One region of the Massilia sp. CMS3.1 genome, then DNA from elsewhere that is predicted to be linked to it. Evidence: predicted binding sites of a transcription regulator. Region 1 holds the regulator's gene; the other holds the start of a gene.

Region 1 (10,324 bases):
GGTATGGTCGTCTCGCGCGTGGCCAACGACCAGGACATCGGCGGCCAGATGATCGGCCAGTTGTTCGCCAAGCCTGAAGTGCTGTACATCACCGGCGCCATCATCGCCGGCATGGGCCTGATTCCCGGCATGCCGAACATGGTGTTCCTGCTGCTCGGCGCCGCGCTCGGCGGTGGCGGCTACCTGCTGGCCAAGCGTGCCAGGGCCGCCCCGGAGCGCGAAGCGCAAGACGCAGCCGATGAAGCGGCGTCCGGCGCCGAGCGCACGGGAGCGACCGAGAGCGAAGAAGCGACCTGGCAGGACATCATGCCGGTCGACACACTGGGCCTGGAAGTGGGCTACCGCCTGATTCCGCTGGTCGACAAGGGGCAGGGCGGCGAGCTGCTCAAGCGCATCAAGGGTATCCGCAAGAAATTCGCGCAGGAAGTCGGCTTCCTGGCCCCTCCCGTACACATCCGCGACAACCTGGAACTCAAACCATCAAGCTACCGCATCACCCTGAAAGGTGTGGAAGTGGGCACCGGCGAAGCGATCAACGGCCAGTTCCTGGCGATCAATCCGGGCATGGCGAGCGGCACGCTGCCGGGCCAGGCCACGACCGATCCGGCCTTCGGCCTGCCGGCCGTGTGGATCGAAGCGGGCATGCGCGACGAAGCGCAGAACCTGGGCTATACCGTGGTCGACGCCGGCACCGTGGTGGCGACCCACCTGAACCACCTGATCACGACGCACGCGTCGGAACTGCTGGGCCGCATGGAAGTGCAGGCGCTGCTCGATCACCTCGGCAAGGACACGCCGAAGCTGGTGGAAGACCTGGTGCCGAAGGTCGTGTCGCTGGCGACCTTGCAGAAGGTGCTGCAGAACCTGTTGATCGAAGGCGTGCACATCCGCGACATGCGCACCATCATCGAGACCCTGTCCGAGCACTCGAACGGCACCCAGGATCCGGGCGACCTGACGGCGCTGGTGCGTATTTCCCTGGGCCGGGCGATCGTGCAGCAGCTGTTCCCGGGCACCAACGAACTGAGCGTGATGACCCTGGACAACCGCCTCGAGCGCCTGCTGATGCAAGCCCTGGGCGCGGGCGGCGACGGGACCGGCATCGAGCCGGGCCTGGCCGACACCATCGCCCAGCAGGCACACAACGCCGCGCAGCAGCAGGAAGCGATGGGGCACACGCCGGTGCTCTTGGTGCCGGGCCCGCTGCGCGTGCTGCTGTCGCGGTTCCTGCGCCGCGCGCTGCCGCAGTTGAAGGTCTTGTCGCATTCGGAGATTCCGGAGACCAAGACGATCCGGGTGACCAGCCTGGTTGGAGCGGGGTAAGGTCCTGTATACTCGCGTGTCTCCTGAATGAAGCGACCATGCGACTGAGTATTACACCGACTGCCATTCCCGACGTGCTGGTACTGGTTCCCCACGCCTTCGAGGATGCGCGCGGCTCCTTTGCCGAAACCTTCAATGCGCGCGACTTCGCTGCTGCAACCGGCATTGACACGCCCTTTGTGCAAGACAACCAGAGCCTGTCGCTGCAAGGTGTGCTGCGTGGGCTGCATTACCAGGTCAAGCATCCGCAGGGCAAACTGATGCGCGTGATCGAGGGCAGCGTGTTCGATGTCGCGGTCGACCTGCGCCGGTCCTCGCCCAGCTTCGGGCGCTGGGTGGGCACTGTATTGAGTGCCGAGAACGGCCGCCAGATGTGGATACCGCCCGGTTTCGCCCACGGCTTCGTGGTCCTGGGCGCGCGCGCGCAGTGCCTCTACAAGACGACCGATTACTGGTATCCCGCCTGCGAACGGGTCCTGCGCTGGGACGATCCGGCCATCGGTATCGCGTGGCCGATTGCGTTTGCGCCGCAGTTGGCGGACAAGGATGCGCATGCCTTGCCCTTGAGCGCCGTCGAGACGTTCAGGTAGGGTGCACACCGGCCGCTTCCCCATGTCTAAATCGAATTAGACCGCTTTCCCCATCCTTTTCCCCGGATGCTTGCTCCACGGCATCGTCAATAATCTATCCCATAGACCGGCGGCATGCGTGCCGGACTCAATCGAATAGAGCAGTGCGGAGAATAAGATGAATGTGAAGAAATTTACAGCGGCAACATCCCGGGAAGCCTTGCGCAAGGTGCGCGATGCGCTCGGCCCTGATGCCGTCATCCTCTCGAACCGTCCTGTCGACGGCGTCGTCGAAATCCTGGCGCTCGACAACGACGATGTCGCTTCCCTGTCCGCACCGGCGCCGGGTTCCGAGATGTCCCAGCCGCAGCCGCGCCTGGACCTGAACGCCTTCGAGCCGGAAGTCCCCGCTTTTGTGAACCGCCGCAGCGCCGCACCCGCCGCCGCAACGCCGGAACAGATCTACGCCAGCCGCCGCCCGTCCCAGCAGGAAACCGATTTCGCCGCTGAACACAGCTACGCCAACCGCCGCGCGCCCCACGCCGAGCCGGCCTTCGACATGAATGCGATGACCTCGATGATGTCGGCCGCCATCTCTCAGGCGAAAGAGTCCGCCGCGCAGGAGATGAGCGGCATGATGAGCGAGCTGCGCGCCATGCGCGGCATGATGGAGTCGCAATTGGCCGAACTCTCCTGGGGCGGCACCCAGGCGCGCGAGCCGCAAAAGGCGGTCGTGCTGCGCGAAATGCTGGCCGCCGGTTTCTCGGCATCGCTGTCGCGCTACCTGATCGACAAGATGCCGGCAAATAAGGACGCCGCTGAAGCGATGCGCTGGATCAAGACCGTGCTGGCCCGTAACCTGACGACAATGGCCGACGAAGACACCTTGCTCGACAAGGGCGGCGTGTTTGCCCTGGTCGGCCCGACCGGTGTCGGCAAGACCACGACCACCGCCAAGCTGGCGGCGCGCTGCGTGATGCGCCACGGCCCGGAAAAGCTGGCCCTGATCACCACCGACGCCTACCGTATCGGCGGCCACGAGCAACTGCGCATCTACGGCAAGATCCTGGGTGTGATGGTGCACTCGGTGAAAGACGAAGCCGACCTGCGCATCGCACTGAAAGAGCTGCGCAACAAGCACACCGTGCTGATCGACACCATCGGCATGTCGCAGCGCGACCAGATGGTGGGCGAACAGGTCGCCATGCTGCAGGGTTCGGGCGTCGACGTGAAGCGCCTGCTGTGCCTGAACGCGACGTCCACCAACGAGACGCTGGCCGAAGTCGTGCGCGCCTACCAGGGCAGCGGCCTGCACGGCTGCATCATGACCAAGATGGACGAAGCCGCGTCGATCGGCAACGTGCTCGATGTGGTGATCCGCCAAAAACTGAATTTGCACTACATCTCGAACGGCCAGCGCGTGCCGGAAGACCTGCACCTGGCCGACCGCGCGATGCTGGTCGACCGCGCTTTCCGCAGCCGCCGCGACGCCGCCAATCAGTTGGATGATGCCGACCTGCCGCTGATGATGGCAGGAACAAGCCATGTGAACCGCGACGAAAGCCTGCGCGAGGTGCGCTTTGGCTAGTTTTGATTTCGACCAGGCCGAAGGCCTGCGCCGGATGCTGGCCGGCCCCCAGCCACGCATCGTCACCTTTCTCTCGGCCACCCCGAGCGACGACAAGGGCGCGATGCTGGTCAACCTGGGCGCCTCGCTGGCACAAGCCGGCAACGAAGTGATGATCGTCGACGCCTGCCAGCGCGATTACGGTGTCGCACGCCGCCTCGAGATGGAGCGCCATGTCAGCCTGCTGCAGGTGGCACGCCAGGAGTGCGCGCTGAACCAGGTGGTGCAGAGCGCGCCGCAAGGTTTCAATGTGGCGCTGCTGGCGCGCGATGGCCAGGCCCTGACCCCCGGCAGCGATGAAGCGCGGCGTCTGGCGAAAGCCTTCGATGTGCTCGTGAAAAAGCAGGGCGGCATCGTCATCGTCGATGGCGAACTGAACCGCGAAGGCGGCTTTGCCGTGCCGCTGCTGGCCGATTCCGAAATCGTCATCCAGGTCTCCACCAGCGCCACCTCGATCACGAACGCGTATGGCCTGATCAAGCGTTTGGCGCAGGAATTCGGGCGCCGTCCGTTCGGCATCCTGGTCACGGGCGCCTCCGAGGCAGAGGCGCAAGTGGTTTACGATAATATGGCGGCAGCAGCAAGTCGTTACCTTGCAGTAACGTTGAGTTCGATGGGCTCGGTGCCGGCCGATGAGCACCTGCACCGCGCCGCGCGTCTCGGACGCTCGGTGGTCGATGCCTTCCCGCTGGCCGGGGCCTCGGTGGCCTTCCGCGCGCTGGCGGGGCGCTTCGCCCTGCCGCGCATGGCGCGCCAGAGTGGCGCCCATTTTGGTTCCTGAGAAAAAAAGCACAAGCATGTATACGGTCAAAGGGAAAGCGGACAAGAACCACCTGCTCACTGAGCACGCGCCGCTCGTGAAGCGCCTCGCGCACCAGATGAAGGCGAAGTTGCCGCCATCGGTCGAGGTGGACGACCTGATCCAGGCCGGAATGATGGGCCTGCTTGATGCCATCAACCGCTACGAAGACAACCACGGCGCCCAGTTCGAGACCTATGCCGTGCTGCGTATCCGCGGCGCCATGGTCGACGAGCTGCGCAGCAACGACTGGATGCCGCGCAGCACACGCTCGACCATGAAGAAGGTCGAGACCGCGATGACGAAGCTGCAGCAGCAACTGGGGCGTCCGCCGACCGAACTCGAGGTGGCCAAGTCGCTCGACGTGTCGCTCCCGGACTACCAGGAAATGCTGTTCGAAGGCGGCGGCCACCAGCTGGTCTATTACGAAGATTTCCACGATGAAGACGGCAACGACAGTTTTCTGGACCGCTATGCGGTGGACGACGACGATCCGCTGCGCGCGCTGCTCGACACCGACTTCCGTTCGGCCGTGATCGCCGCGATCGACGGCTTGCCGCCGCGCGAGAAGATCCTGATGGGCCTGTACTACGAAGAAGAACTGAACCTGAAGGAAATCGGTGCGGTGCTCGGCGTGTCCGAGTCGCGCGTCTCGCAACTGCACACGCAAGCAGTCGCCCGCCTGCGCGCTTCGCTCAAGGAAAAGCTGTGGACTTCGCCAGCCTGATCGGGTTGGGCCTCGCCCTGGCCGGTCTGTTCGTGGGGCATACGCTCGACGGCGGACGTTTTGCATCCTTGATCCAGCCGGCCGCGTTTGCGATCGTCGTGGTCGGCACCTTTGGCGCCGTGCTGCTGCAATCGGATGCGCGCACCTTCAGTCGCGGCATGCGCATGCTGCGCTGGGTCTTTTTCCCTCCAAAAAGCCGACGCCAGCCGCTCTCGCGCGAGATCGCGCTGTGGAGCCATACGGCGCGACGCGACGGCCTGCTCTCGCTCGAACAGTACATGGAAACGAAGGACCTGTTCATCCGGAAGGGCCTGCGCATGGTGGTCGACGGCATCACGCCGGATAAAATCCGCAACCTGCTGGAAACGGAAGTGAGCGCCATCGAATTCGCCGAGCGCCAGGCGGCGCGCGTGTGGGAAGCCGCTGCCGGCTACTCGCCGACGATCGGCATCGTGGGCGCGGTACTGGGCCTGATCCACGTGATGGAAAACCTGTCGGATCCGTCGCGCCTGGGTTCCGGCATTGCGGTGGCGTTTGTCTCGACGGTGTACGGCGTCGGGCTGGCAAACCTGTTCTTCCTGCCGTTCGGGAACAAGCTCAAGGCGATCGTGTCGGACCAGATCGCGCAGTACGAGCTTCTGATCGAAGTGTTCCACGACATCGCCAGCGGCAACCACACGCGCGTGGTCGAGGAGCGCGTGGCCAGCCTGCTGGCGAAGCGCTGACATGGCTCGCCGGCGCTACGATGACCAGGATGATCGTGAAAGCCACGACCGTTGGCTGATTTCCTATGCCGACTTCATCACGCTGCTGTTCGCCTTCTTTGTCGTCATGTACGCCATTTCGGTGGTCAATGTCGGCAAGTACAGGGTACTGTCCGATGCACTCGGCGACGCCTTCGGCGGCCGGCCCGACGTGCCGCAGGCCAGCTCCACGATCGAACAACTCCCCCTGGCGAACCTGATCGCGCGCAAGCGGGCGGACGCCGCGCGGCGTGAACGCGAACGCCTCAATACCCTGGCGCGCGAACTGAATGCGTCGCTGGCGCCCCTCGTGAAAAACGGGCAGGTGCGCGTGACCCAGACCGGGCGCGGCGTGACGGTCGAAATCAATGCGAAAGCGCTGTTCGAGGAAGGGCGCGCGGCCCTTGGCGGCGAGGCACGCGCGACGCTGGGAACGGTGGCCTCGCTCTTGAGAAACGATCCGCATGCGATCCAGGTGGAAGGGCACACCGACAACCTGGCGATTGCAAACCCGGCATTTCCTTCAAACTGGGAATTGTCGAGCGCGCGCGCGAGCAGCGTGGTGCGCTTGTTCATCGATAGCGGGGTCGCGGCGGGGCGTTTGACCGCGGTGGGGCATGCGGCGAATGTGCCGGTGGCGCCGAACACGGATGAGGCGGGCAGGGTGCGTAATCGGCGGGTGGCGGTGACGATCCTGGCTGCGATGTGAAATAAAATTTCATTTTCTCAGCGTAGATGAAATAAAATTTCATCCTTGGCTTTTCACTCCTGCGCCCGCACAATGGGCGACCCAACCATATGGAGCTGACAATGCAGCGCAGACCTTTCCTGCTGGCCGCCCTGAGCGCGTTCAGCCTCCTGCCCCTGTTTGCGGGCGCTGCCGGAGAACCCACCGTGGATGTCAAGCAACGCATCGAGATCGAAACGCCGCCCGGCAAGGTGCTGGTGAGAGTGACTTTCACGAACCAGGGCACGACCACCGTCTGGATTCCGCGCGAACTGGCGGTGGAAAAAGAATTGACCGGACGTCGTTTCGACGTCCGCGACTTCGGCAACAGGCCGCTCGATTACACGGGGAAGATGGTCAAACGTGGGCCGCTGACCGCCGCCGACTACCAGGCGATCGAGCCCGGGAAAATGCTGACGAACGTGATCGACATCACCAACGCCTACGCATTCAAGAAGGGCCGGCACAGCTACAACATTGGCTATACCGGCCCCGTGTTGCCCGATGTAAAGCGGCTCGACGCCCCGGCGGAAAGTCCCGCCCGGCCCGTTGCCTTCATCTACACCGGGCGCTAGCGTTTAGTTCAGTGCCGGCGTGTTCTCGGCAAAGTACTCGTGGTTGTCGGCGTTCTTCACGGCTGCGGCCGGATTGCTGATCGCCAGGCTGGCGGCGCCGCTCTGGCCATAGACGTTGTCGTCGGTATTGGCGACGATGTCGAAGTGGCTCATCTCATGCACCAGGGTGCCGCCCTTCGAGTCGGTTCCGCTCATCGGTGCCGACCAGAACGCATTACAGACATAGATACGGTAAGGCTGGGTCGGGTACACATAGGCGTAGTAGCTTTCCTTGCAGCTGCAGTCGACCACGACGTTCTGGGTGTCGAAAGCGTTCTTGATCTTCGTGAAGTTCGACTTGACCGTCGACTGGCGCGAGGCGTTGGTGGCGCCGAACCACTTCGTGTAACGCGGGCCCATGGTGGTGTTCGCCATATAGGTGACCGAGCTGTTCGACATCGTCTTGGCGGCCGCGATCGCCGAGGCGACCGTGCTCTGCTGCGAGGCGGTGCATGACGCGTAGCTCAGGCCCATCGGTGATACCGTGCCGCCGCCGGGACGCTTGAGCGCTTCCATGATCGGCGACTCGGTGCCGCGCGCCAGGCGGCCTTCGATATACAGCTGCGCCGTTTCCGACTGCAGTTCGCCGATGTCGTTGGCGGCGCCGGCTGCCATCGCCGAGGCGCGGCCATTGTTCGTTGCCAGGAACAGGTCTGGCGAGGCGGTGCGGTATTTGATCGCATAGTCGCCGCTGACGCTCATGTCGTAGAGCGACGACAGCTCGACTTTGACCGTATGCGAGGCGCCCGGTTTGAGCAGGTAGTAATCAGCCTGGGTCGGTTTGCCGCGCTTGATCAGGGCGCCCGTATAAGCCACCTTGGCGCCGTCGCGCGTGATGTCGAACAGCGGGGCGGACAGGCCCTCGAACGGGGTGCGCGCCTTGAGTACGTATTGCGGGGTGGACGAGGTGTTGGTGATGGTGACCTTGACCAGCACGTCATCGCTCGGGCCGAGCGCGGCCTTATCCAGGGCCACGTCCACCTTCACGCCGTTCGAGCCTGCCTGCGCGCCGACGGCGAGGCTCAATGCTGCGATACCAAATGCCGACTTCCAGATGCTGTTCTTCATGCGTGTTCTCCGTATGATGTGTGTGGCCGTATCGGCCATTCTTTTGACGAGTTTCCCCATAAAACCTGATTTCGATCTAAGGGAAAACGCATCCCCATACTGGCGAACTCATGAGCTGAGAGCAATGCAAATCGGATATGTGTGGCTTCGATTTGCGAAAATATTACAATCGTGCATTTTCTTCAAGTCGTGCTGGATTTCTTTTCCCCCGCGTGATAGCGCGACTCGACGCGCCCGTTTAATTGAGCGGCGGCGAATTCTCTCCAAAATATTCGTGCGAATCGGCGTTGTTGATGGCGCGCTGCGGCGCCGTGCGCGCCATGTCGGCCGCACCCTGCTGGCCGTAGACGTGATCGTCCGTGCCGGCGACGATGTCGAAGTGGCTCATCTCGTGCAGCATGGTGCCGCCTTTCGAGTCGGTCCCGGTCATCGGCGCCGTCCAGAACGCATTGCAGACATAGATCGTGTACGGCTGCATCGGATAGACGTAGGCAAAATAATCCTCGTCGCAGCCGCAGTCGACCTTGACGGGCTTGGTCTCGAAGGCATCCTTGATGGCCGTGAAGTTCTTGTTCACCGTCGCCTGGCGCGTGGCGTCAAGCGCGCCGAACCAGTTGGTGTAGCGCTGGCCCTGTTCTTTGCCGCTGGAGAGGTAGGCCAGGCCCTGGGCGGCCATCGCGCTGCCGGCCGCGACTGCTTCGGCGATCGTGTCCTGCTGGGCGTTCGAGCACTGCGCGTAGGAGAGGCCCGGCCCGGCCGGATTGGTCAGCATCGGCATGGCCGTGCCGCGCGGCAGGCGCCCCTCGATAAAGATCGCCGCGGTGTTCGACACGATGCCGCCTGTCTTGAGAGTAGGTGCGGCTTGCGTGCCGCGGTAGCGCACGGCATAGGCGCCGGTGGCGGCCATGTCGTAGGAGATCGACAGTTCGACCTGCGCGCTGCGGCTTTCGCCGGGAGCGAGCACCAGGAAATCGGCGTCGCGCGGTACCGGGCGTTTCACTTCGCGCCCGAGGTAGCGCACCGGCTGGCCGTCGCGCGTGATGTCGAACAGGGCGAATTCGGCGGGACCGAAGGGCGTGCGGGCTTTCAGGATGCGTTCCGGGGCGGTGCCGGTGTTGGTGAGAGTGACAGTCACCATGACGTCATCGCGCTTGCCGAGCGCCGCACGCTCGGGCGTGATGGTGACGGCGATGTCGGCCTGGGCGGGCAGGGCGATGGCCAGCAGGGTAGTAGCGATCAGGGTGTGCGTGCGGTGCATGGATTCCTCCGTCAGGGTTTGACAATCAGGAATACTTTCCGCTTGTTACGCAAATTGAGTTTGTGTTGCAGCAAGGTTTGCTAAAAACAACAACGGCCGCATGGGCGGCCGTCATCGGGAGAAGCAAACGCCAACTCACCCAACCACGAAGCGCCTCGACGGTGCACTGCCAAAGGTCTGCCCTTTTGCGCCATACAGCGTCGATTCGGGTGCCGCGGTCGGCGTGCGCAGCGCGTTGAGCACCGTCTGGTTATGCGCCATCTGGCGGTTGATCAGCATGCCGTTGACGCGGTTCAATTCCTTGGCCTCGGCGGTGAGCGCCAGCAGCTGGGCCCACGCGCTCCGTCCCGCTTCGTCGCCATGCGTCACCAGCCAGGGTTCCATGCCGGCTTCCGATGCGGCAAAGCCGGCACCGGCGAGTGCCGCGTGGCGTTCGCGCGACAGTTGCGCCAGCTCCTGTACCAGCGCCACCTTGCGCGGGGTGATTTCTTCCAGACGAATCGCATCCGCCGCCACGAGCAATTGCTGTTCCTGCTTCATCAATGCGACCAGCGCGTCGATGCGCTCGTGCTCAAGGGGAAGGGTGGCGTGCGGAAGGGTCATCGGTCGTTATCGGTTGCGTGAGTGGAGCAGGTCGCGCACGGTATCGAGCAAGCCGTCCGCGATCCTTTCGGAATTGACCTGGAATTGCCCATCGGCGATTGCCAGTTTAATACGTTCGACTTTTTTGGCATCGAACACCTGGGCGCTGCCAGTGGTGCCGGTCGCAGCCTGCGCCTGCGACGACAGGCGTACGCTGTCGGTCTGCGCGGGCGTGGCCGTTGCCGCGGCCTTTTCGGCCTGCCTGGCGTTCGCTGCCGTGGTATTCG
Region 2 (10,324 bases), on a different contig from region 1:
TCAGCGCGTACAACTCCGCATATTCGACCGTTCCGGTGTCTGGAACCTTTGGCGACAGCAACGATTACTTCAAGCTCAACGGCTTTGGCGGCAACCTCGTCGCCGTGACGCCGCCGCCGAGCGATGTCCCGGAACCTGGCACCTTCGCCCTGTTTGGCATCGCACTGCTCGGCTTTGCTGCTGCCCGCCGCAAGTTCCAGGCAAAATGATCGACCAAGGCCGGCGCACGCACCTGCGCCGGCCTGCCATTTATTTCGGCGCCTCGACCGTATAGCCTTTCGCCTGCAGCGTTGCAATGACGCCTTTTGGGTGAAGGATTTCCTTGATGTGCAAGACGGTAAAGGTGCTCTGGTTTGTCGCAAGCGCCTTTTCGGCGGCAGCGACCCAACGCGCCAAGGCAGTCTCCTGCGCGGTCTTCAGTTCAGGCTGATTCCTTCCAAGCGAACCCGAACTCAGTGCGTGGATGCAGGCGTTAGCCCGGTCATCGAAATTGAGTGTGCGAATCTCGTCCAGATTGCCGATTGCCCAGGCATTGGCATGGGCACGCATCGCCTCCACGTCGGTGTCGAGGCTTTCAATGGTTTTCAATAGACAAGGTGCATCGTCCATTGCCGACTTCTTGAACTCGCGCGCCGCCTTGCCAGGGTCCTTGATGGCAACGCGATAGCTTGCGTCCGTAAATTTTAGATTGTGCTTCTCTGCAAGCTTTCCGATTTTTACTCGCACCTCGTCGCCTCCCGAGAGCCCGGCCTGCTTCAGCGCGCGGCGGTACAGTTCTCCAGCGACGAAGGTGGGGCGCTCGCGTTCGATGCCGCTGTCGTTGCCGAAATATTTTTCTTTCAAGGGCTGCCAGCGTGCGTAAACCTCCGGCGGCAAAACGTCTTTCAGCTCGGCGCCGTCCGGATTCTTTTTGATTCCGATCAGGAAGGGCACCGCAGCCAGGCCGCTCCAGCCCACCTCCATCGAAAAACCCGGCGGCTTCAGGTACTCCTGGGACGTCGCGATCACCCTCTCGACCTTGCTTGAGCGCCATTCGATCGTTGCCGGGAGCGGCGAGTAGGTGCCGAACACCCACATGACATGGTCGTCCTTCGACACTTTCCACAAACCCGGCCCCGGGCGGCTGCCGGAAACGAGCACGGTTTGCGGGACCGCCTCGCCGTCTTCAAGCGTCGGCATGGCCGCTACCGCTGGTGGCCCGGCAGGGGCCTCGGTCTGTGCCCATGCCGGCAAGCTCAGGAAACACAGGGTGAGGACAGGTAATACGCGCTTGAACATCGTGACATTCCTTGTTTCGGTCAGACAAAGGCAGGCAGTAAATAGTACGCAAGCACGGCTGTGGCCAGGAGAGCGAACCGCCGCATATGCCATCATGGCAGGCGCGTCGGCGTAGCGGCGCCCGTCTTATTTCGGCGGCTCGACCGTATAACCCTTGGCCTGCAGCGTCGCAATTACGCCTTTTGGGTCGAAAATATCCTTGAGCGAAACGACTGCGAAGGTACTGGTGTTCGCAGCCAGCGCTTTTTCCGCAGCGTTGACCCAGGCCGTCGTGGCAGTTTCCTCCAAGGCCTTGAATTCCGGCTGGTTTTTGGCGAGCGAACTGGAGCTCAAGGCTTGGGCGCAGGCAGTACGCTCGCCGTAGTTCAGCTTGCGGATGTCGTCGATGTCGCCGACCGCCCAGGCATTCGCGCGCGCACGCATCACGTCCAGTTCGCCTTCCAGACGTTCGATGGTCTTGATCAGGCAGGGCACGTCGTCCATCGGCGATTTCTTGAATTCGCGTACCGCCTTGGCCGGATCCTTGATCGCGAACTGGACCGAAGCGTTCGTCACCTTGACCTTGTGTTTTTCGGCCATCTGGTCGATGGTCTTGAGAATCGCGCTGCCGCCGGTCAGGTCCGCCTGCTTCAGGGCGCGGCTCCATAACTGGCCGGCGATGAAGGATGGGCGCTCACGCTCCACATCGTCGTCGTTATCGAAATACCGCTGCTTGAGCGGTTGCCAGCGTGCGTACACATCGGGCGGCAGCAGGTTCTTCAACTCGCCATCGGGATTTTTCTTGATGCCGATCAGGAAAGGCAGTGCAGTGATGCCGCTCCAGCCGACACCGAAGCCCGCTCCCGGCGGCTTCAGGTATTCCTGGGAATTCGCGAGGACCTTCTCGACCCCACGCGAGCGCCATTCCATCTTGTTCGGCAGCGGAGAATGCGTGCCGAACACCCACATCACATGGTCGCCTTTCGACACCTTCCACATACCCGGCCCCGGGCGGCTGCCGGACACCAGCACCGTTTGCGGTACCTCTTCCACCCCGTCCGGAATCGTTGCGCCCGCCTCGGCTAAGGGGGCGGCCGGCACGCCGGCCGGGGCGTCGACTTGCGACCAGGCAGGCAAGCTCAGCAAGCACAGGGTCAGCGCGGGTACAAGACGTTTCAACATGAGGGCATCCTTCTGGTTGTTAGCTGAAGGATATTGTGTTGCCACCAAGCGATATAAGCAAGAAACAAGATGTTACAAGAGCCATATGCATGCATGATATCTCATGGGAGACACCCACTCCTTCCCAAGATAAATATTTCCATACGCCCATCAAGATCCGGCCGCAATGGTCGTTATCCAGACTGATAGCGCGTCGTATGCGCGCCTGCACTTACTACCGGATCCATCATGAAACTCGTTGCCGCCTTCGTCTTTGCCGCTGCCTCGCTGCTCTCTGCCTGCGGCACGGTGCGCCTGTCCAAACCGGTCCCCGTGCACCAGCCGGCGATCGTCACCCTGAACGCCATCGGCTATGGCGCCGTCAACCTGGCTGCCTGCGATGGCCAGTGCGCCCGCGTCGCGCCGGCCCAGCGTAAACTGCTGGCCATGCGCGCCGCGCGCCTGGATGCCTACCGCGCCATGGCCGAGCAAGTGTATGGCCTGCGCATCGAAGGCGGCAGCACGGTTGGCTCGCTGGCGCTGAAGGACGACAGTTTCAAGGTGTATATTGACGCCTTCATCCGTGGCGCGCGCGTGACGAATAACGTCCAGCGCGAAGACGGCACCTATGAGACGACCGTGGAGATGGATTTCGACACGAATGCGGCCCAGTCCCAGGCTCCTTCCCCGCGCGCTGCCCCGGCAGTGGCGAAGAACGCCCGCACCCTGGTGGGCAACGCCGCTCCCGGCGCTGCCTACGGCGCGTCGTTCTACCATGCCCAGTAAATTCCGTCCCATCGGCGCCGCCTTGCTGGCGCTGCTGCTCAACGTTTTTTCTTCTCCCGCATTTGCCGCCCCGCTGGAGGCCGAAGGTGTCGCTTCGATCCCCGACGGCGGCCTGGCACGCGCGCGGCAAGTGGCGATTCGCGACGCCCTCGAGCAGCTGGGCCTGCGTAGCGGCGCCCGCGTCGATGTCGCCGCCGGCGCTTCCACCGGCGGCAAGACCTTTGAAAGCAGCCGCGTCCAGCCGACCGCCGACTTCGAGCGCTATACGGTGCTGCGCGAATGGCAGACCGGCGCCCTGCTGCACGTGCGCATCGCCGTGAAAGAAGAGGACGCGCGCCCGCGCGGCAGCGTCCATCTCGGCTACAAGAAAAAAATCGTCGTCACCCCCTTCCACGTGCGCCGCTCGCCCCAACTGGACGACGTCGACGACGTCGCCATCCGCCTGCCGCAGGAACTCCTGCGCCGGATGGCTGCCTCCGGCAAATTCCTGGGCAAGGAAAGCGCGTACGTGATCTCGCCCGGCCTGAGTGGCCCGAGCGCGGACACGGCCGCCGTGCGGCGCTTGGCATCGATGTACGAGAGCCAGTTCGTGGTGTCGGGCGAGATCATTGATGCCGGCAATTTCGAACAGCCTGCCTATTACGGCCTGATCAAGAAAGACGCGCGCCGCATCGAGCTTGCCTTTTATGTGCACGATGGCCTGACCGGGGTGCTGCTCGCACGGCGTACGGCGCTGGTGGAGCAAGTCGGCGAGCGCCGCGTCGGGCGCGACAAGCCTTTCGGCAGCGCCAGCTTTGCCGCCACACTGTTTGGGGGTGCCATCCTGCGCGCGCTCGATGAGGGCATCGCCGCCATCTCGGCCGACATCGGCGCCTTGCCGTTCATGGCGAAGGTGGTGCAGGTGCAAGGCGAGCGGATTTTCATCGATGCCGGCAGCACCGCGTCGGCGGCGCCGGGGGACCAGCTGGTGATTTATCGCCTCGATCCGCGCCAGCAGGTGCACGGGGCCGATCCGCGGGTGCCGCTCGGGACGCTGGAGGCGCCAGTCGGAACCTTGTCGATCGTGCAGGTGCAGCCGGGGTTTGCGATCGGGACGGTGACGCCGCCGGCGGCTGCGAGGCAGGTCAGCGCGGGCGATATGGTGCGGTTCGATGTGGCGGTGATGCCCGGGCGGTGATGATTGGGCAAGCTCAACCGGCCGCAGGCTCTTGCGGGGGCCTTTCTACCAGCTGCTGCGCCAATTTCAGTCCATCCACCATCACATTGAACGCCTGGCGCTTCGTTTCTTCATCAGGCACACGCAGGATGTACGAGGGGTGATAGACAGTCACGACCCAATGGTCCCCGTGCCGGATCGCCTTGCCGATCGACTCGCCCAGCTTCGCACTGCCATTCCCGAGCACGGCCTTCAGCGCCGTCGCGCCCAAGGCCACGATGACCTTCGGTGTCACTGACGCCAGCTCCTTCTCGAGCCAATAGCTGCAGGCCTCCACTTCCTTCTGCGCCGGCGTCTTGTGCAGGCGCCGCTTGCCGCGCGGCTCCCACTTGAAATGTTTTACTGCGTTGGTGAGATAGATCTCGCGCCGCTCCAGGCCCGCCGCCTCGAACACCCGGTCCAGCAGCTTGCCGGCAGGCCCAATAAAAGCCTTGCCGGCCAGGTCTTCCTGGTCGCCCGGCTGCTCGCCCACCAGCATGATCCGGGCCTTCTTCGGTCCTTCGCCGCCGACGGCTTGCGTCGCGTGCTGCCACAGTTCGCAGCGCCGGCATTCGTCGAGCTTTGACGGTTGCTGGCGCTCGGGCTGGGCGTCGGCGGGGGCGATCGGGATCGTGAAGCCGCTTTTTTTCCCTACCGCCTGCGCCTGGCCGGTGCTGCGCGCCCCCAGCTCGGCGTTGCTGACCATGCTCGGGACGATCGCGCCTTCCGGCAGGTTCTTCCAGAAGCGCGATGGAATATGGCTTTGCATCAGCTGGGCGTTGACGCGCGCGGGATTGAAGATGCTGCGGTAGTAGGTCAGCCAGAGCGCCTCGCCGGCGTCGTCCAGGTCGGCCGCGCTCGACATCAGGGGACCGGTGTGGTGCAGCGTGGCGCCATCCCACATGACGCTGGCTTCAGGCGTGCCGATCATCCAGGTGACGCCGCCCATGCGGTTCACAAAATGATCCGCCACTTGCGGCAGCACGTCGTGGCGCGGCTCGAACCAGGCGGCGAAGCGCGGCGGGCCAAGTTCCTGGGGACGCTCGCGGAATCGAATATACGCATGCATGTCGTGCTCCTCGCGGCGCACCGCCTTGACCATCGCAGCCAGTTTGACGCCGTCGACGTCGGCCGGCGACTGCACGTCGTGCTCGCCGCGCTGCCAGCGCCAGATCACGCGGTACAGGAAGGCCCAGCGGTCTGGTACGCGGCAGCAGGCGGCCGACTGCAGCATGTCCATCAGCGCGCGTGGAACATGCGGCGCCTGTTTTACCGGGGCGACCCCGGCAGGCGCATTATCCGTAGGCTCGCCCGCGTCCGGCGCACCCGAGAACAAGTCGGCAGCCAGGGCGCCCGCCTCGTTCCAGGTCACCAGTTCCGGGGCCACGTCGTGCATCAGGAGGTCGCGCGCGGCGCTGCGCCATTCGGAAAAGCTGGACACCACCAGCGGCTGGCCGGCGGCAACGAGGGCCGCGGCGTTCATGCCGCCTGCAGCTCGGGCCACAGGTTCATCTGCTCGGCCGGCGCCCCCAAATGGCGCCGCAGCAGGTCGGAACTGGCCAAGCCCTGGGCCGGCTTGTAGTCGGCGGTGACGACGAAGGGCGCGATCTTCTTCATGCTGCAACGCAGGCGCGACAGATCTTCCCAGCGGATGCGGCGAAGGCGGCGCAGGTCGACGATGCGCTTGGCGTTGCGCAGGCCGATGCCGGGCACGCGCGCGATCATCGTTTCCTCGGCGCGGTTCAGGTCCATTGGAAAATGGTCGCGGTTGGCCAGCGCCCAGGCCAGCTTGGGATCGATGTCGAGCGCCAGGTTGCCGGCCGCCGGCATCAGTTCGCCGGAGGTGAAACCGTAACTGCGCAACAGGAAATCGGCCTGGTACAAGCGGTGCTCGCGCAGCAGCGGCGGCGGCGCGAGCGGCACGCTGTCCGGGCTTTGCGGGATCGGACTGAAGGCCGAGTAATACACGCGCTTGAGTTTATAGCTGCCGTACAGGGTCTCGGCCGTGTTCAGGATGGTCTGGTCGTCGCTGGCGTCGGCGCCGACGATCATCTGCGTGCTTTGCCCGGCGGGGGCGAAGGCCGGCGCCTTCGGCTCCTCTGCCTTTTCGTCGAGCTTGCGCCGGATCGAACCCATCGCCAGTTTAATGGTGCGGACGTTCTTTTCCGGCGCCAGGCGGGTGACGCTGTCGTGCGTGGGCAGCTCGATGTTCACCGACAGGCGGTCGGCATACAGGCCGGCCTCGGCGATGAGCGCGGGGTCGGCATCGGGAATCGTTTTGAGGTGGATGTAGCCCCGAAAATTGTGCACTTCGCGCAGCTCGCGCGCGACGGCGACCATCTGCTCCATCGTGTAGTCGCTCGACTGGATGATGCCGGAGCTCAGGAACAAGCCGTCGATGTAGTTGCGCAGGTAAAAATCGTGCGTCAGCTTGACGACTTCAGCCACCGAAAAGCGCGCGCGCGGCACGTTCGAGGTACGGCGGTTGACGCAGTACTGGCAGTCGTAGACGCAGAAATTGGTGAGCAGGATTTTCAGCAGCGAGACGCAGCGGCCATCCGGCGTATAGCTGTGGCAAATGCCCATGCCCGTGGTGGCGCCGATACCGCCGTCGCTGCCATCGGACGCACGCTTGGGCGCCCCGCTGCTGGCGCAGGAGGCATCGTATTTGGCGGCGTCCGCCAGGATTTCGAGCTTGTCGGAAAGTTTCATCGGGATGGAGAAACTGTATGGATGTACAGTTTATCTCAGCCGGGGCAGGGGCGGCGCGCGCGAACGATTGGCGGCGGGACAAAGGCGGTTCGCGGCCGCAATCCACCACAACAAGGGTAGATAGCGGCCGCGATTGATTTACCTCACCGGCTTGCCGTCCTGATCGAGCACGACGACTTCACCCCAGCCCAGCGAACGGATCCCGGCTTCGACCTTGCGCAAGTCGCCGATCACCATCCAGACGACATTATCCGGCTGGACGAATTTGCCGGCGGCCTGGCCCAGCTGGGGTGGCGTCAAGGCCTTCAGGTTGGCCGAATAAACGCTCCAGTAGTTTTCCGGCAGGTTCAGGTTGACGCTCGCCAGCGCCGCGCTTTCCAGCGCGGCCAGGGTTTCGAAGCGGCCGGCCAGGCGCGAGGTCATGTTGCGCATGATGCTCTCGTATTCAGGACCCACCAGCGGACGCGCACCGGCCACGCCCTTCACTTCCTTCGCCACTTCACGCATCGCCTCGACCGTCTTGTCGGTCTGCACCGGCGCCATCGTGATGAAGCTGCGCTGGCCGCGCACTTCGGAGAGGCGCGCGTTGGTGCCGTAACTCCAGTGCTTGTCCAGACGCAGGTTGCGGTTCAGGCGCGAGGTCGCGATGCCGCCGAAGTTGTGCATCACCGGCTCGATTGCCAGGTCTTCCGGCTGGCCGTACGGCAGCGACAGGTGGGCGGCGACGATGGTCGATTGCGGCGCGTCCGGCTTGTCGATCAGGTACACCTTCTTGCCGGCCGTGTTACCGGCACCGGCCACCACCTTGGCGGGGGCTGTCCCGGTTTTCCATTGTCCGAACGAGGCTTCCAGTGCCGGCAGCAGCTTCTCCATCGTGGTATCGCCGGCGACGATCAGGGTCGCGCTGCCGGGGCGGAACCAGCTGGCATGCCACTGCGCGAGGTCGTCGCGCGTGATGCCTTCGACGCTGCCCGTGGTGCCGCTGGCAGGCTTGCCGTAGGCGTGCTCCTGGCCGTACAGCAGGGCCGGCATGACGCGCATGGCGAGGCTGTTCGGCTGCGCCTTTTCCTGGCCGATCTGGGCCATGCGGCGCGATTTCTGCAGCGCGAACTGGTCTTGCGGGAAGCTCGGGGCCAGCGCGGCGTCGGCCATGATGGCCAGCGACGGCGCCAGATTGGCGGAGGTGGCCTGCAGGCGCACCAGCGACTGGTCGGCGCTCGAGGCGCTCGACAGGCGCGCGCCCAGGTTTTCCAGCGCGTCCGACAGCGCAAAGGCGTCGCGCGACCTGGTGCCCTTGTCGAGCAGGTCGAGCGCGAGCGAGGCGGCGCCGGCCTTGGCGCTGCTGTCCGATGCCGTGCCGGCGTCGACCGCCAGCGTGGCATTCACGATCGGCGCGGTGTGGCGCTCGAGCAGGATCACTTTCAGCCCATTTTTAAGCTGGGCGCGCTGCATCGTGGGGAATTTCACATCCGGCGCTTCGCCCAGGCTTGGCAGCACCTTGCGGTCGATGCTCGATTTGACGCTGGCCAGTTTCGCGAACGGACGCACCGTCATCGTGTAGTGGTTCGAACGCAGCCAGCGGTTGCCGGCGGTTTTCACCTCGAGCGAGGTGGCCTTGGCCAACTGCTCGAGGCGCGTGAGATACGCGTCGGGCGAGCCGCCATAGGTCATGCTCTCGGCCAGCACGTCGGAACGCCCGCCGAGACCGCCCAGGCGTTCCAGGCTGCGCGAAAAGTCGGACAGGGTACGCGTTTTTACGCGCGCAAGTTCTGCCGCGGTGGGGCCTTTCGCCAGCAGCTCGGCGACGATGGCGTCGATCTCGCGTTCCACTTCGAGTGGATCGGCGCCCGGCTTGACGGTAGCGACGATGCTGAACGTGCCGGAGAGTTCCGCGTCGTTGACGGACGCGTTGACGCTGGTCGCCAGGCCCTTGTCGTAGACCAGGCGTTTATCCAGGCGCGCACTCTTCGATCCGGCCAGCACTTCGGCCAGCAGCGCCAAGCGCGGGGTGTCGGCATCCTTCCAGTTCGCCACATGCCAGCTGCGGTAGACGCGCACTTGCGGCACATGGTCTTCCATCTCGTCGCGGATGTTGCGCTCGAGCGTAGGAATCCAGGTGTCGGTGCGCGGCAGCGGTGGACCCGGCGGAATCGCGCCGAAGTATTTGTTGACCAGCTCTAGCGCACGCTCCGGCGTGATGTCGCCGGCCAGCGAGATGACCGCGTTGTTCGGCCCATAATAAGTGCGGTACCACTCGCGGATGTCTTCCAGCGAGGCAGCCGACAAATCCTCCATGCTGCCGATGGTCGACCACGAATACGGGTGCGAGTACGGATACATCTTGGCGCCGATCTCGTTGCGCACGCGGCCATACGGCTGGTTCTCGCCCTGGCGCTTTTCGTTCTGCACCACGCCGCGCTCGCGCTCGAGCATCTCCTTCGAGATGTAATTGCCGAGGAAGCCCATGCGGTCCGATTCGAGGAACAGGGTGCGCTCGAGCGCCGACACCGGCACGTCTTCGAAGAAGTTGGTGCGGTCGGTATTGGTGGTGCCGTTGCGGTTGTTCGCGCCCAGGTCGTCCATCGCTTCGCGGAAACCGTGCGGGTAATTCTCGGAGCCGTTGAAGAAGAAGTGCTCGAACAGGTGCGCGAAACCGGTCTTGCCGCGCTTCTCGTTGCGCGAACCGACGTGGTACCACACGTTCACGCCGACGACCGGCACGCTGTGGTCTTCATGCACGACCAGCGTCAAGCCGTTCGGCAGCACGAATTTCTTGTAGTTGATCGTGTAGGCCTTGCGGTCGAACGTGAATGTGGCAGCGCTTGCGGTAGCGGCGGCGGCGGCGGCGTGTACAGGCAGCGCGGCGGTCGTTGCGAAGGCGAGGGCCAGCGCGGCGAGAAGCGGTTTTTTCATGGGTCTCCGTGGGGCGGTGTGGTTATTGTGGCGGTATTCTACAGCCGGGTCGATCGGGCTCGCCGGGGTTTTTTGACAGCTACGCAGCTTCCTGCCCGCACCCCTGCACCGTCGCCAGCTGCCCCGCATCCATGCGCGCAGTGATCCGCTTCAGATACGGCCCCGCCCCCGCAATCCCGCCACCCGCGGCCCGCGCCAGCCACCCGTACGCCTCGATCAGGTCGCGCCGCGCCCCCTGCCCGGCCGCATACATCACGCCCAGGTTGAACTGCGCGCGCGCATGTCCCTGGCGCGCCGCGC

What was found. Region 1 encodes FliA, which starts transcription of late flagellar genes. Its sites were predicted from a motif close to CTAAAGTTTNNNNNNNNNNNGCCGNTA; they were not measured.
Region 2: the regulator FliA is predicted to act here: its motif matches at 2,589-2,615, upstream of ACHAC9_RS20585 (LPP20 family lipoprotein).

The regions. Positions count from the first base shown of each region.
Region 1 covers NZ_JBIMES010000005.1:218,972-229,295, reverse strand. The annotation lists gene flhA (flagellar biosynthesis protein FlhA) at 1-1,323, shown strand, start outside; gene rfbC (dTDP-4-dehydrorhamnose 3,5-epimerase) at 1,362-1,913, shown strand; gene flhF (flagellar biosynthesis protein FlhF) at 2,071-3,480, shown strand; gene ACHAC9_RS10575 (MinD/ParA family ATP-binding protein) at 3,473-4,300, shown strand; gene ACHAC9_RS10570 (RNA polymerase sigma factor FliA) at 4,317-5,045, shown strand; gene ACHAC9_RS10565 (flagellar motor protein) at 5,027-5,770, shown strand; gene motD (flagellar motor protein MotD) at 5,772-6,497, shown strand; gene ACHAC9_RS10555 (hypothetical protein) at 6,599-7,090, shown strand; gene ACHAC9_RS10550 (M35 family metallo-endopeptidase) at 7,094-8,197, opposite strand; gene ACHAC9_RS10545 (M35 family metallo-endopeptidase) at 8,436-9,455, opposite strand; gene ACHAC9_RS10540 (flagella synthesis protein FlgN) at 9,591-10,058, opposite strand; gene flgM (flagellar biosynthesis anti-sigma factor FlgM) at 10,065-10,324, opposite strand, start outside.
Region 2 covers NZ_JBIMES010000015.1:91,352-101,675, reverse strand. The annotation lists gene xdp1 (exosortase-dependent surface protein XDP1) at 1-209, shown strand, start outside; gene ACHAC9_RS20595 (TraB/GumN family protein) at 250-1,278, opposite strand; gene ACHAC9_RS20590 (TraB/GumN family protein) at 1,405-2,439, opposite strand; gene ACHAC9_RS20585 (LPP20 family lipoprotein) at 2,668-3,204, shown strand; gene ACHAC9_RS20580 (flagella assembly protein FlgT middle domain-containing protein) at 3,194-4,381, shown strand; gene ACHAC9_RS20575 (UdgX family uracil-DNA binding protein) at 4,395-5,882, opposite strand; gene ACHAC9_RS20570 (putative DNA modification/repair radical SAM protein) at 5,879-7,111, opposite strand; gene ACHAC9_RS20565 (M16 family metallopeptidase) at 7,250-10,024, opposite strand; gene ACHAC9_RS20560 (tetratricopeptide repeat protein) at 10,104-10,324, opposite strand, start outside.